Regions from separate parts of the Exiguobacterium sp. s70 genome, predicted to be linked through region 2. Evidence: riboswitches for the same ligand, from Rfam matches in the RefSeq annotation. Region 2 holds a riboswitch; the other holds the start of a gene.

Region 1 (16,355 bases), on a different contig from region 2:
GTTCAAACAGCAGGCGATGACGTCATACCCTTGTTCATCCAACCATTTGATTGCGACCGATGTATCAAGTCCACCTGAATAAGCTAATACGAGTTTTTGTTTCATTTCCTTACACCCCTTATACATAATTATTCATCTGTATTTATAAATATACGAATTACTCTAACGTATGCTTCGCCGTAAAGCAACCTTTTTGGCGAAAAAAAAAAGAATCACTTGTGAAAGTGATCCTTCATTGGACGATTTCGAGCTCTGGCATCCACTGCGACATATGTTGGCTCGTGGCCTCGAACAGCTCCGGCTTGGCCGACTGTAACGGGACGACCTCGAACGGACCGTCGGCACTTGTGCGGCGGGTGAACGTCGGATAGAACATCGGGTTGGCGAGTTCGAACGTCGTCTCATCCGCCTCGACCGTCTTGACGACATCGATGCCGACGATGCCACCTGTATTCCGGTCGTCCCCTTGTTGTCCGGACAGGAAGTTGCCGAGCGAGTAGGCGACGAACGTCCGATTGCCTTCGGCGCCATCCACCCAGGCGACCGGTTGGAGGACGTGGGGATGGTGGCCGATGATGAGATCGACCCCGAGGTCGGACAGTTGTTGGACGAGCGTCTGTTGCGCCTCGTTCGGGACCGTCTCGTATTCGTTCCCGAAATGAAGCGAGACAACCGTGATATCGGCCGCTTGCTCGGCCGCTTCGATTTCAGGGGTCATCGCCTCGAGATCAATGTAATTGACGTGATACGGTTGTTTCGGAACGACTCCATTCGTCCCGTACGTATAGGCGAGAAAGGCAAATGAGATGTCATTCTCGGTCAGCGTCCGAAGCTCGGACTTGTCCGCCTCCGATAAGAATGAACCGGTGTACGGCATGCCGATCTCGTTCCAGTGCGCGATTGAATTCTCGATGGCCGTGACACCCCGGTCGAGCGTATGGTTGTTCGCCGTCGTTACCAAGTCGACGCCAGCGTCTTGGAGCGCATCGCCGACCTCATACGGACTGTTGAAGGCGGGATAACTCGATAAACCGATTTCACTGCCCCCAATCATGCTCTCTTGGTTGGCGATGGCGATGTCGGCCTCGGTCAAAATCGGAGCGATCGGTTCGAAGGCGGCGGTGAAATCATAGCCGTCTCCGCGCTTGGCGGCATTATACACGCTGTCGTGCAATAAGATATCGCCAATCGCATAGAGCGACGTCGTCGTCACGACGGGTTCTGGCTCTTCAGGAACAGGGGCCGGGGCTTCCGCCTCCGCCTCGGTCTCTGGTGCCGGGGTCTCCGTTTGCTCCGTAGACGTCTCGACGTCAGCGGTCGCACAGCCGAACAGAAAGAGGAGAGGCAAGATCAACATGGCTTGTTTATACGGGATTACTCGTTTCAACGTACGAGTCACTTCCTTTCGTGTGATCCAAACTGGTCTACTCAAGTCATTCGCCATGGAAGAAGAATGTCCTTGTCAGGGCACAAGAAAAAAGTGCCAGGCTATAGTAGCATGGCACTCCGAGTGTTAAATCCGTTCTGTCTTCAAGATGTGTTCCATTTCCTCGAACTCGTTCGTGATCGTCGTGCTCGGTGGCGGTGTCAGCAAACTGACGACATAAATGGCGAGGCTCGACAAGAAGAAGGCTGGAATCATCTCATATAGCTCGCCGAAGGTCCCGAACCAATCGGCAGCAACGTTTTTCCAGACGATGACGATGAACGCACCGGTCAACATCCCGGCCAGCGCGCCTTGACGCGTCGTCCGTTTCCAGAACAGGCTGAACAGGATGAGTGGACCGAACGATGAGCCGAATCCGGCCCAGGCATATCCGACCAAGTTCAAAATCGTGTCATCCGCCCCGAACGCGAGCCAAATCGAAATGAGCGAGACGAGGATGACGGTAATCCGTCCGACCATGACGAGTTCGCGGTCGCCGGCGTCTTTGCGGAAGAACTTCTGATAGAAATCGGTCGTCGCCGCACTCGATGAGACGAGGAGCTGTGACGAGATCGTCGACATGATGGCTGCAAGCAAGGCTGCGAGCAACACACCGGTGATGAGATCAACGAACAACAAATCAGATAGATTGATGAATATATTTTCCGGATTGTCGATTTCTAGCCCACGCTGAGTATAGTAGGCGAGTCCGAACAATCCGGTCGCCATGGCCCCGACGACGGTGAACAACATCCACGAGATGCCGATGCGTCGTGCCTTCTTGATGTCTTGCAACTTCTCGATGGCCATAAAACGGACGATGATGTGTGGTTGCCCGAAATAACCGAGACCCCAAGCGAAGAGCGAGACGATGCCGATAAGCGACTGTCCTGTCAATGGGTCAAGTAGCGCCTCATCGATATCACCGATTGTCTGGAACGCGGCGCTCACCCCGTCAGTCGCCGTGATGGCGATAGCCGGTACAAGGATGAGGGCGAACAACATGATGAGTCCTTGGACAAAGTCGGTCCAACTGACGGCCAAGAAGCCGCCAATGAACGTATACAAAATGATAATCGAAGCCAAAATCAAGACACCGGTCCCGAAATTGATATCAAAGACCGCTTCAAACAAGCGACCGCCGGCCACGAACCCGCTCGTGGCGTAGAGCGTGAAGAAGACGAGTGTGACGGCCGCAGAGAATGTCCGCAGCGTCCCACGCGAATCCTTAAAACGTTTCTCAAAGAAATCTGGTATCGTGATGGCATCCTCTGACAAATAAGAATAAGTCCGTAAACGAGGTGCGACGAGCAACCAGTTCAAGTAAGCACCGATCGTCAACCCGATGACGATCCATCCGCTCGAGAGTCCGGTCGCGAACATCGCCCCCGGCAAGCCCATCAATAGCCAACCACTCATATCGGAAGCACCGGCCGACAAAGCCGCTACGGCCGGACCAAGGCCGCGTCCTCCGAGCATATAGTCGCCGATGCTCTCAGTCCGCCGATAGGCGATGACACCGAGTAACACCATGAGCGCCATATACACTGTAATCGAAATCAATACACCGTTCATACAACATCCCCCTCATTCATAATGAAAACGCTTTCAAAATCTATGGATTGCACCATGACAAAATTTTGTCACAAAAATGAATGAAGTGCACGATTTTGTTTAGGGATTGACCAAATAATCAAATTATTTGGCGAAGCAAGAGGTGAGATGGTCGTTGATGAGGCCCGTCGCTTGCAGGTGGGCATAGACGGTCGTCGGTCCCAAAAATTTGAAACCGCGGCGCTTCAAGTCTTTGCTCACTTGGTGGGACAGTTCGGTCGTGGCTGGGATGTCGTCGGTCGATGCCCACTCGTTGTGAATCACCGTGTTGTCGACGAATGACCAAATGTAGGCATCGAACGACCCGAACTCTTGTTGAATCTCGATGAATCGCTTGGCGTTGTTGATGGATGCCTCGATTTTACGACGGTTTCGGACGAGACCAGGATTGGTCATCAATCGTTCCACATCCGTCTCGTCGAACGAGGCGACGGTCACGACATCAAAATTGGCATAGGCGTCCCGATAATTTTCGCGTTTCCGTAAGATGGTGATCCAGCTGAGTCCAGCCTGGGCGCTCTCGAGCGTCAAACATTCGAAATGCTTTACATCATCATGGACGGGCTTGCCCCATTCTTCATCGTGATAACGAACGTACAACGGGTCGGTGCCGCACCATGGGCAACGCGTTATTTCAGTCATGTCATGTCCTCACTTTCCTTCTAATGCTTCATTTTAACATGTTGCGACGGTTTTTGACCGGACGTGACGGGTATAGTAGGAACTATTGGAGGGTGAAGCAAATGAGAGACTGGATGATCCAGGTCATTGAACAGTTCGGTTATTTTGGTATCGCGTTCATGATCTTCATTGAGAACGTGTTCCCACCGATTCCTTCGGAGGTCGTGCTCTTATTCGGCGGTTTTTTCGCCGTGAAGACCGATTTGATCGTCCCGCTCGTCATCTTCGCAGCGACGGCAGGCGCCATCCTAGGAGCGGTCCTATTGTACGGCATCGGACTGTATCTAGACGTCGAGCAGATTGAGAAGTGGACGAAACGGTACGGAAAATGGATTCGACTCGACATCGCCGACGTGCACCGTGCCGACGCCTGGTTCGATAAATACGGGGGATGGATGGTGTTCTTCGGCCGCTTGATGCCCGTCGTCAGGAGTTTGATTTCCATCCCGGCCGGTATGTCGAATATGCCGTTCTTGAAATTTTTGTTGCTCAGTACAGCGGGGACGGTGATTTGGAATACGATCCTCATCTATATCGGCATCCGCGTCGGCGAGAATTGGGAGTCGATTTTGAGCTATTTAGATGTATATTCGTATGTCATTTACGGTATTTTGCTAATCGGAGTCATCGCCTTTTTCATCTGGCGCAAAAAGCGGAAGAAGAAACAAGCCAAACAAGCCTCTTCATTTTAAACGACAAGGACCGATCTTCGTGTGAAGATCGGTCCTGTGTATCTTATATTATTTGTTTGAATCATCCTTGTTCTCATCAGGTAAAACTTTTTCCAGTTTTTCTTCCGTCTTAGCGGCTAAAATTTCAGAGAAGCGGAACAAGACGATTCCGATGATGGCCGAGACGAAAATATATAGTCCGACGAACAAGTTGATCGCCCCGTTTGATAAGGCGGTGAAGAGAATCGAGAACTCCCCGCGTGGAGCGAGCGAGAAACCGGCCTCGTTGGCCTGAACTCTTGTCAGGCCATACATGCGGCCGCCGACGCGGCCGACAATCCATTTCGATAAGACGCCCCAGACGATCAAGACGAAGAAGAGCGTGTTGACGATGACGCCTTGTTCCAGGTTGATCGAAATCCCGAACGAGATGAAGAAGATTGGCAAAAACAAGTCGCGGACGGGGACCGTCAACCGTTTCAACGGGCGGACATCGTGAATGCCTGCGAGCATGATGCCGGCGATGAACGCCCCGAGAATCTCGGACAGTCCGAACACCATCCCGATTCCGGCGAAAAAGAGAATCAAGCCAATCAGGCCGATGCTCGCATCGTCTTGCCGCAGCAGATGTTTGGCGATTTTCGGTTGTTTCTTGACGAAACGCGATCCGATAAAGAGTAACACACCGAAGATGAGGAAGCCGGCGAACACTTTCCCGATATCAGACACCTCGATCGGCTCATCTTGGATGATGAACGGGGCGACGGTCAAGATGAGCGGGGCGAAGATATCTTCAAAAATGAGAAGCGCCAAGACGAACTCTTTCACATCTTCATGTTTATCTGCATGCCGCTCAAGCATACGCGCGGAAATCGACGAGCTCGTCGCAAACAAGACGGCACCGATTAAAAAAGACTGGGAAAAATCGAGTCCGAACAATAGGGCAATCCCAATCGTGACCCCAAAAGCGAGCACGATGTCCAGGACACCTGCCTTCCACACCAGCTTGAGACGCTTCATCAACTCTCCGAGCGGAAACTTCAAACCGAGTAAAAAGAATAACAGGATAATCCCGATTTCGCCGGCGATTTTAAAGACCTCGTTTCCGCCCCAGAAGAAGCCGACGGCGACGCCGATGGCGATAAAGGCAAGAATACTTGGAAAGAACAATCGTTCGATGATCAGACTGAGTACGGAGATGACGGCTAGCGCTAGACCGAGCAGGACGATCATATTCAGTTCCATACGTCACCTCCTATATAGGGAACGCGTACCCGTCGACGAATTATTCTCGATTCCATTGGTATTCCATCCCGACCGATTCCGGGCGCGAATAGTCAAAGCCGAATTGACGGTACAGTCCGTCGGCCGGGATATCCGCAATCAGGCTGATGATGGCCGTCTCGTCGGCTTCATGTAAAATCCAGTCCATTAACTGCTCCACGATCAATTTTCCGAGCCCGAGCCCCTGACAATCCGGGTCGACGACGATATCGACAAGGTGGAACACCATTCCGCCGTCGCCGACGACGCGGCCCATCCCGACCATGTGATCATCTTTATATAGACAGACGCCATATAACGTATTGGCCAGTCCTTTCACCGTCCCCGAGTCGGAACGTTTCGGCATCCCGGCGATGACGCGAAGGCGCTGATGTTCCTCCGGTGTCGGTGTCTCGATTCGTACTTCCACTTCATTGACCATATCGCTACTTCCTCTCTGTGCATAGGTTAAAATTATTTTCCCGCTATATTGAATCGGTAAACCTTGATTTCCACTTCATGTTATTCAGATAATGAAGACATGATTGACAGAAAGGGACGTGTCCATATGATAGAAGGTCAAACCATTTTACCCGCCTTACGCGATATGCGGGACCTCGAGAAGTTTGTGACGGGACCGTTCCGTGTCGGTGTGTTGCTCGAAGTGCACGTCGCCCGGCTCGATGCCGTGTTTCAATTATTGGCGGCCCACGACAAACACGTCTTCGTTCATCTTGACTTGATTCAAGGCTTGAAGGCAGATGAATATGCGACCGAGTATATTTGTCAGACGTATCGTCCGTACGGTATCATCTCGACGAAAGGCAGCGTCATTTTAAAAGCGAAGCAAAAACAAGTCAAAACGGTCCAGCGCCTGTTTTTAATCGATTCGAGCTCGCTTGAGCGTAGCTATCGCCTCATTAAACGGACGCAACCGGACTATATTGAAGTGTTGCCGGGCCTCGTCCCGAAATATATTAGGGCCGTGAAAGCGGAGACGGGAATCCCAGTCTTCGCCGGTGGATTGATTTCGTCGACTGAAGAAGTCGAGGCCGCCCTCGAAGCTGGTGCGACGGTCGTGACGACGTCTGACCAACGACTCTGGACGAACGGGTAGGACTCGTTTCTATCGAATCCGGGTATGTGAGTCTCCAGGAGGGATGTATATGAAACAGATTATGATTATCACTGGCGTCAGCCAAGGCATCGGCTATGAATTGGCACGTCATTTTCGCGACACGTATCACGTCATCGGACTCGATAAAGGGGACGACCCACAGTTGGATGGCGTGACATTCCATGAGATGGATTTGGGTGACCATGAGGCGATCGCTCGCGTGTTCGCCGACATTCAGCGCCAAGTCGGTGTTGCCCATGTACTCATCAACAACGGTGGCGTCTCATCACTCGTCAAACCGATGACCGAACTTGACGTCGAGACGTTCAAACAAGTGATTGATGTCAACCTGGTCGGAACGTTCGCTTGTGCCAAAGCGTTCTTGACGTTGAACGAGGGAGCCGGATACGGGCGCATCATCAATCTGGCCTCTACGCGCTCGCTTCAAAACGAACCCGATTGGGAAGCGTATGGCGCGTCAAAAGGTGGCATCGTGTCATTGACCCAATCGATGGCGGTCTCGCTCGCGGAGCGTCCGATTACGGTGAATGCGATCAGTCCCGGCTGGATTCACACCTCGGACGAGTCGCTCCGTGACATCGATCATGCGCAACATCCGTCGGGCCGGGTCGGCAAACCGGACGATATCGTCCGCGCAGTCGCTTATTTGATTGATGAACAGAACGATTTCGTCAACGGGCAAAACCTCGTCGTCGACGGCGGGATGACGAAGAAGATGATTTATGAGCCGTAAACGAAAAAATGGGACCATTACCCTATGTTTTAACACGCGAAATGAGTAGATGGGACTAGGCATGGGTAAAGGATGGGGACGCTCTATGAACCCATCGAAGGAGGAATCGCCGTGCACCAGTTGATTGAAGAGGCGCTCCGATTCGCGGCCGTCCGGCACGACGGACAGTTTCGAAAAGGAACGAATATTCCCTACGTGACCCATCCCGTCGCCGTGTCCATGTTGCTCGTCGAAGACCGGCAACCGGTCCCGGTCGTGGCCGCCGGCCTGCTCCATGATTTGCTTGAAGACACGTTGACGACCCCCGAAGAGATCGAGGAACGGTTCGGAAGTGAAGTGAGACGACTCGTTGAAGCGGTGTCCGAACCCGGGAAGCACCTTTCATGGGAAGAACGGAAACGGATGACGATTCAGCACGTGCAGACGATGCAGTACGATGAAGTGGCGCTCTTGGCGGCGGACAAGATACATAATCTTCGTTCGATTCGACTCGACGTTGAGTCTGCCGGTAAACAAGTATGGGATCGCTTCAGACGCCCACTCCGCGACCAGTCGTGGTACTATCACGAGTTGCTCCAAGCGTTCAAACCGTTCAGTCAGACGACGACGCTCATCGAGTCGTTCGAGACCGAGCTGAATTTGTTGTTTTATGGGATCTCCGACGAACGGTCCGACAAGCTCGGGAAATTGTTCAATGTCATTCAGCATGGCTTCCATGAAGAGGACTGGCTCCAAGAGACGTCGACGCTCTGTCAGACCGCCTATGAGTTGAATGAGACGATGCGCGAAGGCTATCGACAAGGCACGGACGTCAATCAACCGGAGCTTGATGGCTTGTCCGCACAATTGAAAAAAGCAGGGCTATGGGAACGTTTACCGCTCCCGATGCTCCAAGCGATTGATGAACTGTCCTACCGGACGGCGATGCCAGTCGATGACGTCGTCGCCCATTTAAGGTTCAATTGATTGTCAAATGACCTTCAACGTGATATATTCGTCGTGAACATAAGAGGGGGAGTAGCGACCACAACCGTGGTCGGTGGGTCGTCATTACGGTGCAATGCACTCGGTCCACCGAGCTTCTTACCAAGTCCGCAAGACCTTTTTATGGATGCTTTTTTGGCGTCCATAAAGAGGTCTTTTTGAATTCATGAAAAAGGGGAGACTTATTCAAATGGTATTTATTTATTTCATCTTGGCCGCAGCCATCACCGTTTACGCTGCCATGAAACTCTCGACTTACGCTGACGTCATCAGTGAGAAGTCGACGATGAGCGGGATGCTCGTCGGGACGGTATTGCTGGCCGGTGCGACATCGCTGCCGGAAGTGACGACGAGCGTCTCGGCCGTCATGATCAACAACCCGGATATCGCCATCGGGAACATGCTCGGATCGAACTTGTTCAACATTTTCATCTTGGCGATGTTCGATCTCTTCTATCGTCAGAAACGCTTGTTCAATGAAGCGAGCCGAGATCATCTCTATACGGCCGGTCTCGGGCTCATGTTGACGCTCGTCACGATGATTGCTCTCATCGTGCGCATCGATTTCACGGTTCTCGGCATCGGAATCGACGCCTTATTGATCGCGGCATTGTACGGGATTGGGATTTACTATATCGGAAAACGTCCGCAACAACCTGCCGTCGAGCGTGAGGCTGCCCACGAGACGGTACAAGAAGTCGGCGCGAGTGCGACGAGCTCGATCACGGTCAAACGTGCAGTCATCGGCTTCATCATCGCCGCGCTCGTCATCATGGCGGCCGGAACGGCGCTATCGGTGTTAGGTGATCAAATCGCCGTCGTCACCGGCCTCGGTTCGAGCTTCGTCGGCAGCTTCTTGATTGCCGCGACGACCTCGCTCCCGGAAGCAGTGGCTGTCTTCGTCGCCTTGAAGCTTGGAAACGTCAACTTGGCGTTCGGTTCGATTTTGGGGAGCAACATCTTCAACATGCTCATCATCGCCATGTCTGACGTATTTTACCAAAACGGCTCGATTTTGGCCGACGTAGCTGCGTCTCACTTGGTGACGGCAATCGGAATCACGATTTTGTCGGTGTTGGTCATGTACACGCTTCTTCGCAAAGATGTGACGTCGAAACTGCGTTACATCTTGCCATCGGCGCTTGTCGTGCTCGTCTACTTTGCTTCGTCTTACTTCATCTTCATCGGTTAATCTGGCACGGTGTCCTCCGAGACACCGTGTTTTTTTGTTTACCGCGGTCCGAGGAATCACTTTTCATCGTCTTGGGTATAGAAGGAGGGAAGGAGGGGTGGCGATGCAAATGCATTCCGTAGAACGTTTAGATGAGTATGTCGTTTTAATCCCAGCCTATAATCCGGATCAAGCGCTCGTCACACTTGTGCGCGAGCTGAAAGAGACGGGATTTGTCCATGTCATCGTCGTGAACGATGGGAGTGTCGAGACATCCCAAACTGTCTTCGATGAGGTCGGGAAGTGGGTGACGACTGTTCTCGTCCATGAATGGAATCAAGGCAAGGGTGCGGCGTTGAAGACGGGGATTCGTCACGTCGTCGAACGATTCCCCGGTACGCATGGTGTCATCACCGTCGATGCGGACGGACAACATCTGCCGGAGGATGTAAAAAGCTTGTATGAAGCAGGGGTTCAACGGCCGCACCATCTGGTCATGGGCTGTCGTGATTTTTCTGGTGCGCATATTCCGTTCCGAAGCCGATTCGGGAACCAGATGACACGTGGTGTCATGCTCGTCGGCAGCGGGCTTCGACTGAAAGACACCCAGACCGGTCTGCGGGCCGTTCCGTTGCGCTATGCGGAACAGTTGCTCGACGTGCCCGGGAACCGCTATGAGTTCGAGATGAACATGTTGACGTTCACGAAACGTTGGCAAGTCCCGATTCAACAGATTCCGATTCAAACCGTGTATGTGGCCGAGAACGCCTCATCCCATTTTCGCCCGGTCATCGACTCGATTCTGATTTATCGCATGTTTTTAGCCTATTCGTTATCCTCGGTCGCCTCATTTTTATTAGATATCGGCGCCTATGCCTTGTTCATTTTTTTATTGAATCCGTGGTTTGAGACGACCCATGTCTTGATTGCGACGGTATTGGCCCGCATCATCTCGTCCTTATTCAATTACGTGGTGAATCGAAAAGTCGTATTCGACTCGAAAGCGAGACGGGCGATGCCGAAATACTTCGGTCTCGTCGGCTTGCAGATGGCGTTGTCGGCCGGTCTCGTCTATGTATTGTTCCTGTTGTTTCGGGACGGGGAAGTGTGGATTAAAGTGCTCGTCGACAGCCTTTTGTTCGTCGTCAGTTATTACGTCCAAAAAAGATGGATCTTTAAACGGTGACAGGCCAAGACGATTGTCTTGGCCTGTCTGGCATGCTTATGGGTCAATAGGCGAGCTTCCCGAGCTTGACCGATGTATAGCGGTGCAGTTCACGCGGGTCATGAATCCCGGTCTTCTGCATCATATCGCGCATAAGCAACGCGCAGACACGGGCATCTTCAGCCGCATCGTGATGGATGAACGGGACGTTCAAATATTCCGCCATCGTGTTCAGCTTGTGATTCGGCAGTCCAGGATACAGTTTTCGCGACAGCTTGACGGTACAGCCGTACTCGATCGTCGGAAACGTATATAAATCATATTTGGCGATCGCTTTCTTGAAAGCGCCCATATCGAATGAGGCGTTGTGCGCCATGACGAGGTCGACATCCCGCAGCGTCGGATAGAGCTGTTCAAGCACCTCGGGTAAGGCTGGGGCGTCCCAGACGTCGCTCGGCCGGATGCCGTGGACGCGGATATTGCCTGCGTCAAAGTCTTCTTCTGGATTGACGAGTAGTTGGTTCGTCTCGATGATTTCACCGTCGACGAGTAGGCTCCAGCCGACAGAGCAGATGCTGCGACTATCGCGGTTGGCCGTCTCGACGTCGATGGCAAGAATTGAATGTGACATAATCGGTCCCTTTCTCATAAAACAAGTATAAAAAAAGTCTAACATATCGTTAGACTAAAAAGCGATTATGCGGCCACGAGGTTGCGACACGCCTCGGCACAGCGGAGACACGCTTCGGAACAACGTTGGCAATGGTCATGCAAATGGCGGCCACATTCGACGGCGCACGTGTCGCACACCTGGGCGCAGAGTGCAGCAATCGGTTTGGTGAAAGCCGAATCGGTCTCGAGCGCGTTCAAGGCGAGCGCACACACTTCCGAACATTCTTTCGTCAGCCGGATACACTCGGCGACCATCAATAAATCCTCTTCTTGTAAACATTTTGAGAAACAGTGATTGCTTGCCCGCATACAGTCGATGACGGCTAAAATGGTCTCTTCGACAGAGGCACGATCCATAGTAAGTCCCCCTTAGAATAATGATGTCTTACAATCATTACCCGCTACCAGGTGACTTAAACCGGGCGGAGACGCAAAAAAGTCACCCCTCAAATGAGTGGTGACTTCCATAATGGAGCATAGCGGGCTCGAACCGCTGACCTCCACGCTGCCAGCGTGGCGCTCTCCCAGCTGAGCTAATGCCCCGTTCGAAAATTATTATATCATCCTAGTAAAACATTTGGCAATGGGTATTTTTAAATTTTTTTGAACAAAGTTTAATCGAGCGTAAACGTGGGAAAATCATGGGTAATGTTATTCTACGAAAGCAGGTGTTATCTATGGAAATGATTTTACTCGCACTCTTACCTGCCTTGATGTGGGGGAGTATCCCACTCATCGTCTCGAAAGTCGGCGGCAAGCCGATTCAACAGTTAATCGGGACGACGATTGGGGCGATGGTGATGGCGGTCATCATCGCACTCGTCTTCAATCCGGAGTTCACGACGCTCGCAATCGTGACCGGCTTCATCTCTGGTGTGTTCTGGGCACTCGGGCAATATTTACAGTTCCAGTCGTTTCAAATTTTAAGTGTATCGAAAGCGATGCCGATCAGCACTGGGATGCAACTCGTCGGGACGTCGTTGTTCGGGGTCATCGTGCTCGGAGATTGGAAGACGACGACCGAGTTGTGGCTCGGCTTTTCTGCGCTCGTGTTGATTATCATCGGGGCGGCACTGACGTCATACCAACAACAAAAAGATGGCGATAGCAGCGGCGCCTTGAAGAAAGGTTTGCTCGTCCTGCTCGTGTCGAGTATCGGTTATGTGACGTATGCCGTCCTGACGAACTATTTCGAGGTCGACGGCATCACGGCCATCTTGCCGCAATCGGTCGGGATGTTCATCGCGGCGCTATTGTTCAGCCTGCGTGAGAAAGATGTGAAGAAGTTCGACCCGAAGACGTTCAAAAACATTTTGGCCGGTCTCGCTTGGGGGATCGGGAACTTCGGGCTGTTCGTGTCAAGCGGTGAGGTCGGCATCGCGACGTCGTTCGCCTTGTCCCAATTGAACGTCGTCGTGGCGACGCTCGGCGGGATTTATCTATTGAAAGAAGAGAAGACGACGAAAGAACGGGTCTTCGTCTTTATGGGAATCGGGCTCATCGTCGTGGCCGGATTCATGCTCGGGATTGCCAAGAGCTAAAAAGACGGGTCAGACGACCCGTCTTTTGTTTACCAGGCTTGCTCGATGAATGCGTCGCGCCCAGATTTCTTCCGGTCCTCTTTATAGTGGGCCGGATTTTTTTTATGGAAGTCTTGATGATATTCCTCGGCCGGATAGAACGTGTCGGCCGGTAGAATCTTCGTGACAATCGGCTGTTTGAAGCGTCCGCTCGCCGCGAGCGCGTCGCGACTCTGTTCTGCTTTCACGCGTTGGTCTTCCGTATGATAGAAGATGGCCGGCGCATATTGGCTGCCGCGGTCTTGGAACTGGCCGCCGTCATCGGTCGGGTCGGTTTGAATCCAATATAGTTCGAGCAGTCGTTCATAAGCGAATAGCGTCGGGTCGAACGTGATCTCGACGACCTCATAGTGTCCCGTCGTCCCTGTTTTCACTTGTTCATACGTCGGGTCATCGACGTGACCTCCCGTATAACCGGATACGATTGACTCGATGCCAGGTTGTTCCTCGAACGGCGTCACCATGCACCAAAAACAGCCGCCTGCGAATGTTGCTTTTTCCATTAGTAATTCCCCCTCGATCAATTTCCAAAAAAAAGCGCTCATGTCATCGACATGAGCGCTCTGTCATATCGGCCAAGGCAAACTGCCTTGCTGGAAGTAGCACCTTGCCGAAGCAGGTTGCTGTGAAGTCATAGAGCCAGGTCTCTCGTTCACTCGAGATATCGATATGTAGTTGGTGAGAGCATCATACCATCAGATTTGAAGCGGCGTCAACGGTTTGGTTTGCGTCGAAGTTGGACCAAGGTGGTGCCGAGAATCAAGATGACGAGGACGATGGAGAGCGGTAGCGTATACGGAGCGTCCCCGGCATATAGCTGTAAGAAGAACAAGGCAAAGACGGACAATAAGACGAGTACGTACGAACGGTTCATAGTAACCTCCCTTTTCTTTCAGTGTACCAAGTTACATATTCGTTGGCGAACGAAAACAGGAAATCATGTGGCGATAGCGAATACCATCGAGTGACCAAAGGAGGAATCTATATGACTGAACCAAACACATGTTTCGAACTCGATATCGAGACCGCCCATCGCGGATATAAAGAAGGAACGTTCACGGCGCGTGACGTGACGGCCTATTATTTGACTCGAATCGCCCAGTTGAACGATAAGCTGAGAGCGGTCATTCAAGTGAACCCGGACGCCTTGTTCGAGGCCGAGGCGGCGGATCGCGCCTATCAACGAGGTGAGCGATTACCGTTGCTCGGCATCCCGGTGCTGATCAAAGACAATGTTGAGACGGCGGGATTGATGAAGACGACGGCCGGGGCCGTCGCCCTCGCGCATCACTTCGCCGGCCGGGACGCCCATCTCGTCCAAAGCTTGCGCGCGAGCGGGGCCATCATCCTCGGGAAAGCGAACTTGTCCGAATGGGCCAACTTTTTGACCGAGGGCATGCCGAACGGCTGGAGTGGGGTCGGTGGCCAGACGCTCAATCCATATGGGGACAAGCTCGATGTCGGAGGGTCGAGTTCAGGTTCGGCGTCAGCGGTCGCGGCCAACTTGACGTTGCTTGCCGTCGGCAGCGAGACGAGCGGCTCGATTATTCACCCGAGCGTCCATAACGGAATCGTTGGCATCAAACCGACCGTCGGGTTGATTAGCCGCAGCGGCATCATTCCGATCTCCCGGTCGCAGGACACGGCCGGCCCTATGGCACGGACACTCCGGGATGCGGTGCTCGCCCTTGAGACGATGGTCGGGGAAGATCCCGCTGACCCAGCAACGACGCATCTTCCGGCCGGTCCGCCTTACCGGACTTGTCTTGATGAGCGGCAAGCAGTCGGGATGCGTGTCGGCGTCGTCAAGACCGATTTGTCTGAAGAAGAGCAGGTGCTCTACGACGAAGCGATCGCATTGCTGAAACAGAGCGGCATCGAGGTCGTCACCGTCGAACTGCCGTCGAAAGCAGGGCTCGACCAAGGGGATATCCTGTATCATGAGTTCAAGCTCGGAATCGAGGCGTATCTCGCCTCGACGAAGCTCCCGTATGAGACGTTGTCGGATTTGATTAACTGGAACAACAGTCATCCGGAGACGATTCCGCACGGACAGAAGACGTTCGAGAAAGCGAACGAACAATCGGGTCGCTTGATTGAGGACGCCTATTTGATGCGCCGCCTCGACGACGTCTATCACGCCAAGACGGACGGCATCGACCGATTGTTGGCCGAGCAGGAACTTCATGCGCTCGTCTTGCCGCATGACCACAATTATGACATGGCGGCGAAAGCCGGCCATCCGACCGTCACGATCCCGTATCGCTTGAAGGCGAGCGGGGCCCCGTTCGGTCTATCGTTCACCGGGACGAGCTATGCCGAACGCGACTTGATTCGTCTCGCCTATGCGTTCGAGCGTCACGTGACACGTCCCGTCCCACCGTTATAAGAACGTTGCACCGGTCGTCCACGTCCGCTACAATGGTACGTATGCGGATTGAAGAAAGGACAGATAGCAATGAAACCATCTATATACGGGCTGACATTTGATCAGCTGACGGAAGCGTGCGTCTCTTGGGGATACAGCGCCTTCCACGCTAGACAAATCTGGGACTCGCTCTATATCGACCGAGTCAAACACATCGAGGAGATCTCGGTACGGGCCGAGGTACGTGAGGCGCTCGCCGCCGAATACGTCATCTCGACGCAAGACCTGTTCGTCAAACAAGAAGCGGGCGACGGTACGGTCAAATTTTTACTTAAATTGCATGATGGACACTATATCGAGACGGTGCTCATGCGTCACAAATACGGACGTTCGGTCTGTGTGACGACGCAAGTCGGCTGCAACATCGGCTGTAGCTTCTGTGCGAGCGGTCTCTTGAAGAAGACGCGCGATTTGACGGCCGGCGAAGTCGTCGAACAGATCATGACCGTGCAACATTATTTGGACGAGGTCGGGGAAGGTGCCCGCGTCAGTCATATCGTCGTCATGGGAATCGGGGAACCGTTCGATAACTTCGATAACTTGGTCGATTTCCTCCGTGTCGTCAAAGACGAACGCGGACTCGCCATCGCACCGCGTAAAATCAACGTGTCGACGAGCGGTCTCGCCGACAAGATTTACAAATTCGCGGACCTCGATCTTCGCATCAATTTGGCGCTGTCACTCCACGCCCCGAACGATGCGTTGCGGACGCAAATCATGAAAATCAACCGGGCGTTCCCGCTCGACAAGCTCATGCCGGCCATCCGTTATTACGTCGAGAAGACGAACAAACGCATCACGTTCGAATATATTCTCTTATCGAAAGTGA
Region 2 (16,355 bases):
CGTCCCGAGCAAGTTGATGCGATATCCGACATCATACGGGATGCTCAAATCGTAAGCGGCTGCCAAATGGAACACGTAATTCACTTCACGCTCGATGACGGAGCGCATGATTGGATCAAGCACGACTTCAGGTAGCGTGATATCGGCCTCGACGAGCACGAGCTGATCATCTCGTAACGACGTCGCTTCCAACAGCTCCTGTTTTAAAGCATGTGCGCCGGAACGTTCGGTCGGGAGGTGGAGTGCGTAAATCGTCCCGATCTGATTCGGCAATGACGCGAGGTGCGTGATCATCTTTCCGGCTAAAAAGCCGGGGAAACCGGTGAAAGCGTAATGGTTCATAGTGTCTCCTCCGCTAAGTCCAACGTGAACGTGAATGTCGAGCCAACGCCAACGCTCGATTCGACCTCGATACTTCCGCCGTGCGATTCGATGATTTCCTTACAGATGGATAGCCCGAGACCCGTCCCGCCGATTTGGCGTGTATCCGAGTTGTCGACTCGATAAAACTTCTTGAACAGTTCTTCGAACGCATGCTCCGGAATCCCGATACCAAAGTCTTGAATCGAGACGTGGGCTTGATTTCGTTCTTTGCGCACCCGTACCTCGATTTCGTGATGGTTCGGCGAATACTTGATGGCGTTCGATAACAAGTTGATGATGACCTGCTCGATGCGGTCCTGATCGGCGACGAGGTGGAGCACTTCATCGGCATCATCGAAATGGATGGAGTGGTTGCTCGTCTCGCGGAAGCGTTCGACGACGTCACGGACGAGTTCGTTCAAGACGAAATGGTCTTTCTTATACTCTTGATTGCCGTCTTCCATGCGTTGAATGTCGAGAAAATCGTTTAACAAGTCGGTCAAACGCTTCGCTTCTTTCGCCATCGTCTTTAAGTAACGCTCGCGCTTCTCGGGATTCAAGTCGCGGGTAAGCATCAGCTCGATATATCCCGACAGTGACGAGAGCGGGGTGCGAAGTTCGTGTGAGACGGTGCTGACCAGTTCGTTTTTGATTTGGTCCATCCGCTCTTCCTCGGTCCGGTTGCGGAACACGAATAAGAAGCCGCTGTCCATTCCGATTTGGCGTTTTGTATCCATACCGGTCCCGTACATCTCGTAATACTGTTCATCCCGGTCGTTCGGCTGCGGGATGGAGAAACGCATCGACACTTCGCGGGCAGAGCCGTCGAGTAATAAGTCGATTTTTTTCAACATCTCGGTGCGGTCGCGCGTGCGGAACGTCGACAGGAGCGGGATCCGCTCTTGCATCTTGTTCGGGGCGATTCCTGGCAAATCGAGCAGGCGACGGGCGTGCACGTTCATGAACAGGACGCTGCCGTTCGATTCGGTCAAGACGAACGCTTCATTGGAGGCCTGTAAAATCGATTGGATGATATCTCGTTGCCGGGCGATGGCATTCTTCTCCCGCTCGAGCATCCGCTCGACTTTCTTCCGATCGCTAATGTCGCGCATGACGGCGACCCGGAGCGTCTGGCCTTGGAACGTCACTTCTTTCGGATACACTTCCATCTCGAGGAACGTCCCGTCCTCACGACGGCCGATGACCTCGTAAGGTGTCTGGATGTGGTTCCGGATCCGGCGCAACACGTCGGCCCGATAGCCTTCAGCGATAAATTCAATCGTTTGGCGACCGACCATCTGTTCGGCCGGGATTCGGAAAATCGATTCGGCCGCCTTGTTCGCATCTAAGATGGTCCCGCCCTCGTGAAACAGGACGGCTTCGATGACCGATTCGGCGAACATGCGATACCGTTGTTCTTTATGCAGCAATTCGCCTTTCAAGGCGATTTCAGGACTGACATCGAAAACGAAAAAGAAAAAGCCGATGACGCGAGCTTGTTCGTAGACCGGATGCATGAACAGTTTTCCAACGAAATGGGTCCGGTCTTTTCGTTGGAACTTCCATTCACGGTCGCCACGGTCTAGTGCCACACGCAGCATCTGTTCGAATGACAACAACCGCTCTGTCTCGTCTTGATAATGGGTCCGTTTCTCGCTCAGCTCGCGCGACTCGAATAGACCGAACGGGGTCATTTCGTAAAGTACTTCATGCGGCTCGTAACCGAACAGCTCGGTCGCCCCTTTATTGAAGCGATTGATTAACAGATTGGCATCGGTCATAACCATCGCCATGTCGAGTTCGGTGTGCATCATCGCTTCGAAAGCGTTATGTTGGACGGTCACCCGCGTATCGAGCGGGAGAGGTTCAATCGATAAGATATAGACGTCACCGTTCGGGATGGCGTGGATGCGAATTGTCGGCATCTCGTACGTCCAAGGCAAGCCTTGCTCCATTCGTCTCGATAGCTCCATCGTAATCGGTGATTGGTTGACCATATGAAAGATGTTTGTTCTCGTTTGTAAGTCTTCAGGGAATTGCTCTAAAAACGGCCGGTTCGCTTGGACGATTGTCCCGTCCGTCATGATTAACGCTACACCGTAAGGCAAGGCGTGCAGCAATTCGTTTTGGAGATGTCCTCGGTTCTCCATTAACGATGATCCCTCCTTCTGTATGTCACACGGGTACATCTTCAATACATTCGACAGCTCCCCCTTTGTTTTCCTGCCTCCAAACGGTAAAGTGAAGACAAGAACAGATAGAGAGGACGATAGATGTGAAGGGAATGGGGCTCAGCTTGTTGATCGCCATCGGATTATGGTGGGGAGATGCGCCGATATGGAGTATCGTCGCGTGTTTAGGAATCGGCCTGCTCTGGCTCATCTGGCGTATGCGTCTGTCGACGATTCACCGCATCGATCGGATGGACGGTCGTGAATTTGAGTTATTTTTAGAAGAAGTGTTCACCGCACTCGGTTACACGGTGACGGTGACGCCGGCGTCGCGTGACTTCGGGGCGGATCTGCTCCTTGAAGCGGAGGACGGATGGTCAATCGCGGTCCAAGCGAAGCGCTATGAAAAAGCGGTCGGGCTTGAGGCAGTCCAACAAGTCGCAGCCTCCGTTCCATACTATGGGGTGAACGAAGGTTGGGTCGTGACGAACTCATTTTATACCGATAGTGCATACGAATTGGCGGAGCCAAATCAAGTTCGTCTGATTGCAAGAACGGAGCTCGAAGAGATGTTGAAACAGGCCGGTTTCAAGCGATAATATCAGGCGTGTTCACAAGTTTGACAGAATGGCGGATTGTGTCGAAGAAAAAGGGGTTGTCTTTTTCACGAATAGGTGCAATAATCATCTTCGTCATATGAAATATGTAGTCGCTGAAACGAGAAAAAGCGACGCGCAGTACCAATTTGGGGGTTTCATAGAAATACCAACCAAACACACACAAATCAACGGTTGGAACGTATTAGGAGGAAAAGCGGTGCGCAAATTAATTTATGTAAAAGGTTGCGTCTTTACGCAAGGAGAAGCGACCATTTATGACGAGACAAATGATGCGATCGGATCTGTTCACCGCGACGCGGAGGGCAGTGTTCAAGTGCACAACTTGTCAGGCCGTCAAATCGCTCACGGGAAGTATATCCCGAACTGTCAGAAGTGGGTCGTCATGAACCACGATGGACAAGCGATTGGTCAGTTGAAGGACAAATTCTCGTTATTCGGGAAAAAGTGTGAGTACAACGTCTACGAACGCGGTCTCTATACGATTCAATACGATGTCGAGCGTTACAAGTTCAGCGTTCGAGACAAAGCAGGTAAGCTTGTGGCGGAACTCCGCAAACAAGACGATGATTGCTTCTGCCTGACGAAAGAGGCCGACCAACTCTCGATGTTCGAGTTGTTGTCTGTCCTTAAAACGTTGACAGTCAAATCACGGATGCCAATCGCGGTATCGGTGTAACCAATATGACGAACACCAGTCACTGCGACTGGTGTTTTTTTTCTAAAAAAAAGCCTCATTCGACGAAGATCAAATGAAGCGGTTCAAATAGTGTTTCGCCTCGATCTCGAGTGTCGTCACGCGATGGGCGTATAGACAGAGTTTGAGGACGTGCAAGATGTTCGGGTGGGTGACCCCCATCTTTTCAATCGAGCGCTTCGCACGCGTGTCGAGGAGCTCGATCGGGCTCGTCGACTTGGCGTACTCGGCATAGAGACGATAAAAGTCAATGGGCGAGATGAGGTCGTCCTCGTCGCGGTCAGGATTGTTGAAGATGAGTGCGAGGAGAGAACTCGTCTCTTCAAGTGAGAACAAGTGCTTCAAATCATCCAGCAAATAAATGATAGCCGCTTGTTGGAGCGAGTATTTCTTTCCGACCCGGGGGACCCCGATGATTTTGCGGACTTCTCGCTTCGTCCAGTTTTGAATCGTGGTCGCGGATAAATGTTCTCCGGTCAACGTGTTCGCCAAAGCGACGATTTGATTGATTGACAGTCCGTTCTTTTCAATATGAAACAAGTGGATTTTGCGAAGCTCTTTCGGGAAATGCTCGCGCACGTCCTCGGGAAAGAGCGAGATGGCCCGGTCAACGTCGCCAACCCGCATATAGTGAAGGCAATCAGCCAAAGTTTGAATCGAAATTGCGTCGCGCATACAGGCATCCTTTCTATAGCCGCCTTCGTTCGTTGGCTATACAGTCATTTGACCTCATTCTACCAAATGTTTGAAAAGGAAGCTAGGCTATCGCTCGATTAAGGTATAATGAAAACGTACAAAAAAATGTAGATAAAGGTGGTTCAAAGATGAATGAATGGGTCAGTTCCATCCTGTCCATCGTCATTGTCCTGGTGTTTCTCGTCGGTCTTGAACAGATTGGCAAACGCCTCGGCTGGACGGATGAGACAATTCGTAAAAGTGTACATATCGCGGTCGGCCATTGGTCGCTGCTTGCAGTTTGGTTAATGGAAACTTGGTACGTCGCCGCCGTGCCGCTCGTCTTTTTCACGTTCGCGAACGCGTTCCTTCTTTATAAGAGTCCGTCACCGGTTCATCAGACGGAACGTAAATCGCTCGGCACCGTCTATTATCCGATCGCCTTGCTCGTCATCCTGTTCTTCTTCTTTGAATCAGAGCCGCTCGCCTTTTTGGCAGGATCGCTCGTCTTGGCGTGGGGCGATGGCCTGGCCGCGCTCATCGGTCGGAAGTACGGGACAGTGACCTATGATTTATACGGACAGAAGCGCTCGTTCCAAGGTAGCATGGCCATGTTCCTCAGCTCGTATGCCGTTCTCTTTTTATTATTTTTGTGGGATGATATTCCACTTTGGCAAGTGGTAACATATGGATTCATTATTTCAATCATTGCCACACTCACAGAAGCAATTTCGTATCGAGATTGGGATAACTTTACAATTCCTATCGTCGTTGCCGTTGCTACATCATTATTGTTATAAACCAATTCCTTCATTGTAAAGAAAACGTTGCTTGTCACCCCTGTCAAAGATTTGTATACTGTGTTTCGTACTGAAATCATTCAGTGACGTGCCTGCCTCTCTCTTGACGAACCGAGGCATGCTTTAAAATTGAACGTAAAGGATTGAGGCAACGCATGAGCTTTTTAAATCAACTACTCACTATCATTCCGGCCGATCGCGTGAAGCAAGATGAGCCGCTGTCGGCACACACGTATACAAAATTAGGTGGGCAGGCCGATTATTTCGTGGCCCCGCACACGTATGAAGAAGTTCAAGCCGTGCTTGAGCTCGCCCATCGCGAGAGCGTCCCATTCATGATTCTCGGGTTCGGGTCGAACTTGATTGTCCGTGACGGAGGCCTTCGTGGCATCGTCTTAAACTTGAACGAACTGAAAACGATTCGTCGAGACGGGAATCAACTGATCGCCCAAGCCGGTGCGGCCATCATCGACGTCTCACGTCAAGCGTTGACCGAAGAGTTATCTGGCTTAGAATTTGCCTGTGGCATCCCGGGAACGGTCGGTGGCGCGGTGTATATGAACGCAGGCGCCTACGGTGGAGAAACGAAAGACGTTATCACGAGTGCGGTCGTATTGTCGCCTGAAGGGCAGCTCATGACACTTACGAAAGACGAACTCGATCTCGACTACCGGACGAGCCGGATTTCGAAAGACGGGTTGATTGTGCTCGAAGCGACGTTTGAACTCGAACCGCTCGGCTATGAAGCGATCAAAGACGTCATGGACGACTTGACGTACAAGCGCGAGTCGAAGCAACCGCTCGAGTATCCATCATGCGGTAGCGTCTTCAAACGACCACCGGGCTACTTCGCCGGCAAATTGATTCAAGACTGTGGCCTGCAAGGGAAGCGGATCGGTGGAGCGGAAGTCTCACTCAAACATGCCGGATTCATCGTCAATATCGATGAAGCGACAGCGACTGAGTACATCTCGCTCATCCGACACGTCCAGGCGACGGTGAAGGAGAAGTTCGAGATTGAGCTTGAACCAGAAGTGAAAATCATCGGTGAGGACATCGCCGTCGAGAACGCATAAGCACAAAAACGCTCGAACCGATCGGTTCGAGCGTTTTTGAATGGGACGAGAACAACAAAAAATCCGCCAGCATCGTTGCTGGCGGATTTACGTTTACGCTTGTAGTTGCTTCGTGATGGCTTCGGCTGGAGCGACGAACGTGTAGCCGAGGTCGCGGGCGACGGCTTCATACGTGACCGTCCCGTCGATGACGTTCAATCCTTTAAGCAAGGCTGCGTTCTCGCGGAGTGCCGGGAAAATCCCTTTTTGTGCGCACTCGACGATATACGGCATCGTGGCGTTCGTCAAACCGAGTGTCGACGTGCGTGGGACAGCACCTGGCATGTTGGCGACGGCATAGTGTTGAACCCCGTAACGCTCGTACGTCGGCGCGTCATGCGTCGTGATATGGTCGATGGTTTCGCAGATTCCGCCTTGGTCGATGGCGACATCGACGATGACCGAACCTGGTGACATCTGTTGGACCATTTCTTTCGTGACGAGCTTCGGTGCTTTCGCGCCTGGAATGAGGACGGCACCGATGACAAGGTCACTTTCAGCGACTTGTTTGGCGATATTGTAGCTGTTTGAGATGAGTGTGTTGATTGTGTTGCCGAACTGATCATCGATTTGGCGCAGGCGAGCCGGGCTGATGTCCATAATCGTGACGTTGGCACCAAGACCAATCGCGATGCGGGCGGCATTCATCCCGACGACACCGCCCCCGATGACGGTGACGTTCGCACGTGGTACGCCTGGCAGGCCAGACAAGAGAATCCCTTTTCCACCGTGCGGTTTTTCAAGGATTTGGGCGCCGATTTGAGCAGCCATCCGTCCGGCCACTTCGCTCATCGGTGTGAGGAGCGGCAATGTGCGGTCGATCTCGACCGTCTCATAGGCGATGGCCGTCACACCGGAATCGACGAGTGCTTTCGTAAGTTCTGGTTCGGCCGCCAAATGCAAATAAGTGAAGAGGGTCAAGTCAGGACGGAAATAACGATATTCCGATGGTTGCGGTTCCTTTACTTTCAACGCCAATTCCACGTTTCCCCAAACGTCCGCAGCGGTGTCGACGATGGTTGCCCCCGCATCGACATACTCCATATTTGTGAAGCCGCTACCGACGCCCGCTTCCGTCTCGACGAGGACCTCGTGTCCAAGTTCAGTTAATACAGCTGCACCCATCGGCGTCAAGGCGACGCGGTTTTCGTTGTTTTTAATCTCTTTCAATACCCCGATTTTCATGTAAAGTTCCCCTTTCTCTACTGACACAATTTGTTCACACCTCTAGTATAGACCCATCCGAAAACGCTGTCTTTAGCATGGATTCTAAAAGTGATAACGCCCACTTTGTGAAAAAACACAAAGTAGGCGTTAATCGTCTTGGCGGTATTGACCGGCCTTAATGGCGAGATAAACGGCGGCCCGTTCAGGGAGCGAGACTTGTGTGATGTTCGTCAGTTCTTCAATCCGCCGAATCCGGTAGAGCACGGTGTTCGGATGGATGTGAAGATGAGCGGCGACACGCTTGACGTTCCCATCAAAATAGAAATACCATTCGAGCGTCGTGACGAGCTCGGTATGATGCGTGACGTCATACGCCTGTAGGCGCTCGATGGTCGGATGCGTCTCGAGACGAAGCCCGATGCGTCGGGCCAAATCGGGTACGAGCTGATAAATTCCGATCTGTTCGAACGTGCGCGATGTCGCAAGCTCATACGGGAACTTTCGGCGAAGCGACGTGACGCGTCGTGCTTCTTCCATCGCCGCATAGAGCATGTCGCTCTCAAAAAAGCGTCGACTGATGCCAAGGCGCGGCTCCGCTTCAATGAACTTGTCTCGGAGCTGCGTTTCAAAGCGGTCGGCCCACTGCAAGAGCGCCGTTTCTTCCTCGGCCAAGTCCGATTTCATATAATGCCAGACGAGTAACTGCTGGCCATCGATCGCGTGCAGGACGACTTCAATCGCTTGCTGGGTCGCCAATACATAAAACAGTCGTTCCGCCAGTTGCGGGGTGACCGGCTGGGCACATTCAATCACGGTGAGGCGGCTGGCGACGGCAATCGGTGCGAGCTCATTCAAGCGATCGCGGTGGGATGGCGATAAGACGGGAGTGGCCAGCACTTCTAAAAAGAAGCGTTCCAATTCGGCGTCGATGCGTCGTTCGTGCATCGCGATGGTCATCAGCAATTTTTTGGCGATGGTTGCCCCTTCTTGTAGGACGGTGAGTTCCTGTTCTGAAAACGGCGTCGTTCGGGCCAGGCTCCAAATATAACCGAGCACATCCCCTTGTTGCTTGATGACGACGGCCGCCCGCTCACCGAGACCGACGGCCATTCGGGCCGGGATGACGACCGGTTCGTCGCGGTCGATCACTTCTTGAAGGATTCCACTTTCCCACAAGTCCTCGATGACCGCTTCCGGGACACGGCGGCCGATAATCGTCGCGATTCGTGCCGGGTCGGTCGAGTCGGGGTGGGTGCTATAGGCCAGCAACTGATGGTGTCGATTTTCAATCGTGATGGGGGCCCGAATCGCTTGTCCGATTGCTTCGGCGAGCGTATCGAGCGACTCATAAGATTTCTGCAAAAAAGGCATGTCGATTCCTCCTCTCTCTCACTATACCGTCTCTGTTGTGAAAGTTCACAAAAAGATGGTGAGTTTTTAGAAGGGGGGAACGACATGCCTGCATCATTCACATTAAATTGGGAAAAACAGTCCGACCACGAGACCGAGTAAAGCCCCGACGATGACTTGGAACGGGGTATGACCGACCAGCTCATTTAAGATGGGCGTCTCGTGCTTGATTCCTTTGAAGTAGTCGTTCAACAAGCGGGCCTGGAATCCGACCGCCTGACGAACGCCGGTCGCATCGTACATGACGATCGTCGCAAAAATCAAGGCGAGCGCGAACATGCTGGAATCGAGCCCTTCGATTCGACCGATGACGGTCGCTAAGGCGACGACGGTCGAAGAGTGGGAACTTGGCATCCCACCCGAGGCAAACATGATTTCTAATTCAAAATCTCGTGTTTTAATGAGTTCGGTTACGAGCTTGGCTGCTTGTGCGATGAACCAAGCGAGCAAGGCGGCGAGTAAAGGTTCGTTAAAGAGCAATCGATTCACTTCCTGTCTGACAATGGTATCTACACTATACCCGATTCTGTCATTGGCTAGACGTAAAGTTTCTGTCAAAAAAGCACCTCGAGCGTAGGCTCGAAGTGCTTTCTGGTCGATTTTTGTTACCCGACGACGCCTTCAGTCTCCTGAAGTTTGTCCGCGATATTCTCGATGATATAGCGGTTACGTGGATGCTCCTGGCACTCTTTCGAGCATGAACGCATTTGTTTCGGTTCACACTCTTCACAACAGAAGTGTTGGGCATTACACACCGGGTTGGCACAATTAACGTAGCGGACCGTCTTCGTTCCGCAGTGCATGCACTCCGAAACAACGGACGGGTTGACCGTGTTGACCGGGACGTTGATGCGCTCGTCAAAGACGTAAAGCTCACCTTCCCAGTCTTCGCCTTTCGTGGCTTCGTCTTTGCCGTACATGGCGACGCCGCCTTTAAGGTGGAAAATGTTGTCGTGACCTTGGTCACGCATATATGCGGTAAATTTCTCGCAACGGACGCCTCCGGTACAGTACGTGAGTAACGTTTTCCCTTCGTAGAGGTCCTTGTTCTCTTCGAGCCAATCTGGCATGTAACGAGAAGCCTCTACATCGATTTTGATCGCGTTTTTAAAGTGACCAAGATCGTACTCGTAGTTGTTACGAACGTCGAGGATGACGACATCGTCGCGATTCATCATCTCTTTCCATTCTGCCGGTTCGAGGTATGCACCGTGCTGTTTAGGCACGTCGAACTCACCATCAAAGCGCCACGTCACAAGCTCTTTCTTATGACGGACAAAAATTTTCGAGAACGCATGCTCTTCGACTTCATCGATTTTGAACTCGATGTCGCTGAATAGCGGGTTCGCTTTCAAGTCGTTCATGTACTGCTCGGTCTGTTCCCAAGTCCCAGAGCACGTCCCGTTGATTCCTTCGGAAGAAATCAAGATGCGTCCTTTGATACCGAGGTCCTTGCAATACTTGAGGTGCTCTTGTGTGAGCGTTTCTGGGTCTTCGATATTGACGTACTTATAGTACAGCAAGACCCGCATTGGTTTTGTTTCCATGTGTGTTACTCCCCTGTGTTCAGTTTTTTGCAGGAAAACGAACGTTGGGTTGTGTCGTTCGACGAACGGACTTGCCTGCAACCACAAGTCCATATTATATGATAGATATCACAGCGGAATTTCGCAAATACTTTTTAATTTTTTACGGCGGTGGGCAGGGGGATGCGTCTTCCTGAGCGAAATCGGGTAAAAAGGGAATAACGAAAGTTGAAGGTGGAAACTGACATGCTGACATCACTCCAACAATATATTTTAAACTTGATTGAATGGCTACAAGGACTTCCGGGCGGACCTTGGGCAGGACTCGGGGCACCTTTCCTGGAAGCCATCTTTCCATTTCTCCCGCTCGTCCTCATCATCTCGGCGAACGCAGCAACGTACGGTTTTTGGCTCGGGACGTTATTGTCGTGGGTCGGAAGCTTGCTCGGGACGATTCTTGTGTTTGCAGCTGTTCGCTACGTCTTTCGAAAGCCGATGACGCGATGGCTCGAGAGGCATAAACAAGGCGTCTATTGGCTCGAACGCATCAATCATATGAGTCCGGTCTCGCTCGGGTTTCTTTACTCGCTCCCGTTCATTCCGGTCAGTTTGATTACGTATTTACTCGCCCTCATCCAAATGCCGCTCCGGACGTTCATTATGGCGGCCGGGTTTGGGAAGTTGCTCGTCGTCTTGATTTTCTCTGTCATCGGTGACCAGTGGGAAGAGTTTATTCAAAGCCCGTTCCGATTATCGATGCTCGTCCTGTTGCTGTTCGTTTTGTGGGTAATCAGCCGCGGACTCGAAGAACTGCTCAAACGGCGTGCCTTCAGAAAACGTAACGAGCAGCTGAAACGTGAACTTGAAGCGAAACGACAAACGACCTTGTGAAGCGACTGCTTCACAAGGTCGTTTTCGTTAAGCGCGTTTTTTGAAACGCGGGAAGTTGAAGGCGATGGCCAATCCTCCGCAAATGAACAACAAGAACGGATAGAACATATACGGCACGAGCGCCGGCGACGCTGTGTTCGTCAGTTCGGCCGCAATGAGAAGCTGTGCCCCGTAAGGCAACAGACCTTGGACCCCACACGAGAAGATATCGAGTACACTCGCAGACTTTTTACGTTCGATGTCATAATCGTCGGCGATGTTCGCGGCGAGCGGACCAGCCACGAGAATCGAAATCGTGTTGTTCGCCGTCGCGACGTTTGTCGCACTGACGAGCCCGGCGATGCTCCACTCCGCGCCGGCCCGTCTTTTAATTCGGGACGTGAGCGCGTCACGCAAGTACGTGAGTCCGCCGTTGTGCGAGATGAGTCCGACGAGCCCACCCATGAGCAATGTCAGGAGTGAAATCTCGGCCATGCCCATCATGCCGTCCGCCATGGCGGTGACGTACGTGGTGACGGCTAGACTGCCATCCAATAGACCGATGATGCCGGTCAGGGCGATGCCGCCGAGCAAGACAAGGATGACGTTCATTCCCGTCAAAGCGAGCACGATAACCGCTAGATACGGAATCAACTTATACCATTCAAACGCCGCCGGCTCGATGGTCGATTCTCCGCTCGATAGGGCAGCGAGTAAAATCGTTGTGATGACGGCTGCCGGCAAGACGATCCAAAAGTTGGTCCGGAACTTGTCGCGCATGTTCGTCCGCTGGGTGCGGACGGCTGCGATCGTCGTGTCTGAAATGAACGACAAGTTATCCCCGAACATGGCACCCCCGACGACGGCTGCCGCCGCGATAGCGATATTGACGCCGCTCTCCTCATGGATGCCGAGAGCGATCGGAGCCAGTGCGGCAATCGTCCCGGTCGATGTACCCATCGCCATCGAGATGAAGGCTGCGATGACGAATAGGCCGCTCAATAGGAGCGAGGGCGGTAGTAACGTCAATGCCGCATTGACGGTCGCGTCAATCGCACCGATTGCTTCGGCGACGCTTGAAAACGCACCGGCGAGCAAGAAGATGAACACCATGATGAGGATGCTCGGGTTCCCGGCACCTTGGGCGACGCGTTCGACCGTCTGGGTGACGCTCCCTTTCGTCATCATCGCCGCGACGATGACGGCAATCAAGGCCGCGATCAAGACGGGGAATTTATAAAAGTCGTCATAGTAGATGCCTGCCCCGATAAAGAAGACGAGGAAGACGAGTAAGGGCAAGAGCGCCCATTTGTTAGCTGTTGGTTGTTCCAATCGATTCACCTCATTCATAAAAATAAAAAGAGAGCCTTCTGAAAAAAGGCTCTCTCGACAAGAAACACTTTTTTCATCTTTCGAGCAGACCGCTCGCTGGATTTGGCACAGGTTACCCGCTGCCGAGACGTCATCGGGCCAGTCCCTCAGTCTCTCTTGATAAAAAAGTTGTGATATTTAGTTATAAGACACGTTCCCTAACGTACCTGTTTCAAATCTGCTTGTCAATAGCAAACCCCCACGCGATGAACGTGGGGGCGAGTCAGGTCGTTAAGAAATTATAATGGGCGACGCGGTTGCGACCGGCGTATTTCCCGCCGACGTAGAGCGCGCGGTCGGCGTTACGAATCGTATCGTCAAGACGTTTGTCGCCGAACGACTGAATCGTATCGACACCGATTGAAGCGGTGACGGGTATATCGATTCCGTCGACGTGGAACGGTTTGTTCTCGATTTGTTGGCGGATGCGCTCGGCGATCTCGACGGCGGCCTCAACATCACAACGGTTTAAGAGCAAGATGAACTCTTCACCGCCGTAACGGGCGGCAAAGTCTTCGGTGCGGAGCACTTGACGAATGCGGCGACCGAATTCTTGGAGCACACTGTCTCCGACTTGGTGACCGTGCGTGTCATTGATTTTTTTGAAGAAGTCGATATCGAGCATCGCGACGGAAATCGGATACATCGAGCCGTCCGAGATCTGTTGAATCCCGTATTCATAAAAAGCCCGCGCATTGGCAAGCAGCGTCAAGCTGTCCGTCCGGCTCTCGGTATAGAGGCGGTCGCGTTCATGACAACGACTGATCGTCCGATTGAACGACTTGAGCAGTTTGACAATCTCGCGTTGAATGATGGGCGGATAGCCATAGACGTGCTCGCCCGTCATCACAATCCACGTGCGGATTCCTTCGATTTCCTCGGAACGGACCGAGATGAAGCTATGATAGTCTTCATTAAATTCGTTCGACAGCGGGGCGTCCCATTCGAAGCGCATCTCGTACTCGACCGAGGCTTCGTTCGGATAGGTTGCATCGAGTAATTCAAAGACGACATGGCGATCGATCGGCTGGCGCGTCTTCAAATCAAAGTAAAGTGTGCGATCAAACAGTTTGAACTCGACGTACCCTTCATCGTACTCGTTGAGTCGCTCACATTGACTGAGGAACACTTCGATGGCTTGTGCCTCGCTTTGCGATAGCGATACGGCTTCTTTTGCTTCATCATATTGTTCAATCAACGATTTGAAGGCGTCTTGTCGACCTTTTTGAATGATGAGTCGCTTAATAAAGAACGTGAGTGCGGCGGCGATACTGCTGACGACGAGCAAGTTCGTCTCTCGGAAGAGCGAGGCCGCCAAAATGAAGACGAGACTGACGATATACGTGTAAAACGCGATGCTTAAAAAGTCACGGACCGGGATGTCGACGCGGAACCACCAGCCGACTTGATACTTTTGGACGACCGTGTTCAAAATGATGGCAATAATCAAACCGGCAAGCGGAAGGAACGAGTCTTGGGAATAGAATCCGAGACCGGTCACACCACCAAGTGCCAAGTAGACACTGGCCGGGATGGCGATTTCCAAAAATGACGTGATGGCATTCCACGGATACGTAAAACGGAACCGTCGAAGCGCGACGCGCGGTTTCAAGTTGACGAACTGGAAGACGAGTAGTCCAATCTGATTGACGAACAGCGCTGTCTCAAAATCAAAGAATAAAAAAATAATTAAGACGATACTTTCTGAAAAGGTAAAGTAGACGCCTTTCCGTTCAATGGAGTCCATTTGAAAAATAATGACGAGCAACGCGATCAAGATGAACGGTAACGGCTCGATGGCCGGCATGTTCAATACGCCTGTAGCGAACAAGATGAGCGTCAAACCGAATAGCATACTCCAAATACTCCAACCAAGGACGGACATCTTGCGGAAATGGTTCATGGTTCCCTCCTATGTGGGAAAAATTCAATTATGTATGGTAGGAGATTCGGCACAATCACGCCTGAGTCCTGCCTATCCATCATAATGGCGGAATTCTAGCATTGAGTCTATATGAAATATCCTCTATAATGAAATTGCTTTTCAACCACATAGACGAAAGTCGATGAAAAAGAGAGTAACGATCGTTCCGTCAACAAAGCGACCTAGGGATTGGTGAGAGCCTAGGCTGACAAACATCGCGAAACGCACTTTTGAGATGCTATCCGAACTTGAGTAGGCGTAGCCGGGGGACCCCCGTTATCACCGATAAAGCGGTCTGCGTCAAGCAGGCAAGAAGAGTGGTACCGCGGGCCATCCCGTCTCTTTGCATCTGTGCAAAGGGCGTTTTTTTTATGAACAAATGATAAGGAGGAATTAGAATGAGTTATGAACGCAAATATGCGGAAGCCTTGTCCCGTGTCATCGGGGACGAGTTGACGCTCGACCAGATTGAAGCATTGATTGAAAAACCGAAACATGAGGCACACGGGGACCTTGCTTTCCCGTGTTTCCAACTTGCGAAAGCCTATCGTAAAGCCCCGGTTATGATCGCGACGGATATCGCAAACGACTTGAACGACGAGTTGTTCACGAAAGTCGAGGCGGCCGGCCCGTATGTGAACGTCTTCTTGAGCCGTGACGTCGTCTCACAAGAAATCATCAACACGGTGCTCGATGAACAAGCGGACTATGCGACGCATGCGACACGCAACGAGACAATCGTCACCGATTTCTCGTCACCGAACATCGCCAAACCGTTCTCGATGGGACACCTTCGTTCAACGGTGATCGGGAATGCCATCAACCAAATCGCCCGTAAAAACGGCTATGACGTCGTCGGCATCAACCACCTCGGGGATTGGGGCACACAGTTCGGTAAACTGATGGTCGCCTATAAAAAATGGGGCGACGAGGAAGCGGTCCGGGCACATCCGATTGCTGAGCTCTTGAAGCTTTACGTCCATTTCCACGAAGAAGCGAAGACACAACCGGAACTTGAGGACGAAGGCCGTGCGTGGTTCAAGAAACTCGAAGACGGCAACGAGGAAGCGACTGAGCTTTGGACGTGGTTCCGCGAAGAATCACTCAAAGAGTTCCAAAAAGTATATGACCTCCTCGGTGTCGAATTCGACAGCTTTAACGGGGAAGCGTTCTATAACGACAAGATGGATCGTGTCGTCGCCATGCTCGAAGAGAAAAACCTTCTCGTCGAAAGTGAAGGGGCGATGGTCGTCTCACTCGAGGACGAGAACTTACCGCCATGCTTGATCAAAAAGAAAGACGGCGCGACGCTTTATGCGACACGCGACTTGGCAGCTGCCGTCTATCGTCATGAGACGTACAACTTCGTCCAGGCGAACTACGTCGTCGGCGGTGAGCAGGCGCTTCACTTCAAACAACTGTTCTCAGTCTTGCGCAAGCTCGGCTATGACTTCGTCGATGGCATGCATCACGTGCCGTTCGGCTTGATTTTGCAAGAAGGGAAGAAGATGTCGACACGTAAAGGTCGCATTGTCTTGCTCGAGGAAGTGCTCAAAGAAGCAATCGAGAAAGCACAAGCGAACATCGCTCAGAAGAACCCGGAACTTGCGAACGCGGACGACGTGGCACGCATGGTCGGTGTCGGCGCG

Evidence for each region. A riboswitch is a leader RNA that binds a small molecule or an ion and turns the genes downstream of it on or off. The one in region 2 is predicted to bind S-adenosylmethionine.
Region 1: linked by a shared signal. The riboswitch ahead of msrA (peptide-methionine (S)-S-oxide reductase MsrA) and the one ahead of KNP84_RS08645 (Na+/H+ antiporter NhaC family protein) in region 2 are both predicted to bind S-adenosylmethionine.

What each region holds. Positions count from the first base shown of each region.
Region 1 covers NZ_JACSLV010000004.1:91,756-108,110, forward strand. Annotated here, with positions in the region: gene KNP84_RS10670 (argininosuccinate synthase) at 1-105, opposite strand, end outside; gene KNP84_RS10675 (CapA family protein) at 233-1,387, opposite strand; gene putP (sodium/proline symporter PutP) at 1,514-3,001, opposite strand; gene KNP84_RS10685 (DNA-3-methyladenine glycosylase I) at 3,125-3,682, opposite strand; gene KNP84_RS10690 (DedA family protein) at 3,784-4,413, shown strand; gene KNP84_RS10695 (cation:proton antiporter) at 4,462-5,637, opposite strand; gene KNP84_RS10700 (GNAT family N-acetyltransferase) at 5,678-6,097, opposite strand; gene KNP84_RS10705 (glycerol-3-phosphate responsive antiterminator) at 6,224-6,772, shown strand; gene KNP84_RS10710 (SDR family NAD(P)-dependent oxidoreductase) at 6,822-7,526, shown strand; gene KNP84_RS10715 (HD domain-containing protein) at 7,599-8,492, shown strand; gene KNP84_RS10720 (sodium:calcium antiporter) at 8,701-9,702, shown strand; gene KNP84_RS10725 (bifunctional glycosyltransferase family 2/GtrA family protein) at 9,806-10,867, shown strand; gene KNP84_RS10730 (3'-5' exonuclease) at 10,911-11,477, opposite strand; gene KNP84_RS10735 (four-helix bundle copper-binding protein) at 11,543-11,875, opposite strand; tRNA gene KNP84_RS10740 (tRNA-Ala) at 11,989-12,061, opposite strand; gene KNP84_RS10745 (GRP family sugar transporter) at 12,196-13,059, shown strand; gene msrA (peptide-methionine (S)-S-oxide reductase MsrA) at 13,089-13,601, opposite strand; SAM riboswitch class I at 13,665-13,766, opposite strand; gene KNP84_RS10755 (hypothetical protein) at 13,811-13,972, opposite strand; gene KNP84_RS10760 (amidase family protein) at 14,084-15,487, shown strand; gene rlmN (dual-specificity RNA methyltransferase RlmN) at 15,557-16,355, shown strand, end outside.
Region 2 covers NZ_JACSLV010000003.1:41,182-57,536, reverse strand. Annotated here, with positions in the region: gene KNP84_RS08705 (SDR family oxidoreductase) at 1-342, opposite strand, end outside; gene KNP84_RS08700 (PAS domain-containing sensor histidine kinase) at 339-2,513, opposite strand; gene KNP84_RS08695 (restriction endonuclease) at 2,648-3,133, shown strand; gene KNP84_RS08690 (LURP-one-related family protein) at 3,351-3,830, shown strand; gene KNP84_RS08685 (DUF1836 domain-containing protein) at 3,900-4,523, opposite strand; gene KNP84_RS08680 (diacylglycerol/polyprenol kinase family protein) at 4,673-5,323, shown strand; gene murB (UDP-N-acetylmuramate dehydrogenase) at 5,479-6,399, shown strand; gene ald (alanine dehydrogenase) at 6,493-7,623, opposite strand; gene KNP84_RS08665 (PucR family transcriptional regulator) at 7,753-8,976, opposite strand; gene KNP84_RS08660 (divergent PAP2 family protein) at 9,079-9,504, opposite strand; gene trhO (oxygen-dependent tRNA uridine(34) hydroxylase TrhO) at 9,621-10,562, opposite strand; gene KNP84_RS08650 (TVP38/TMEM64 family protein) at 10,788-11,432, shown strand; gene KNP84_RS08645 (Na+/H+ antiporter NhaC family protein) at 11,460-12,761, opposite strand; SAM riboswitch class I at 12,814-12,909, opposite strand; gene KNP84_RS08640 (GGDEF domain-containing protein) at 13,006-14,685, opposite strand; T-box leader at 14,840-15,052, shown strand; gene argS (arginine--tRNA ligase) at 15,105-16,355, shown strand, end outside.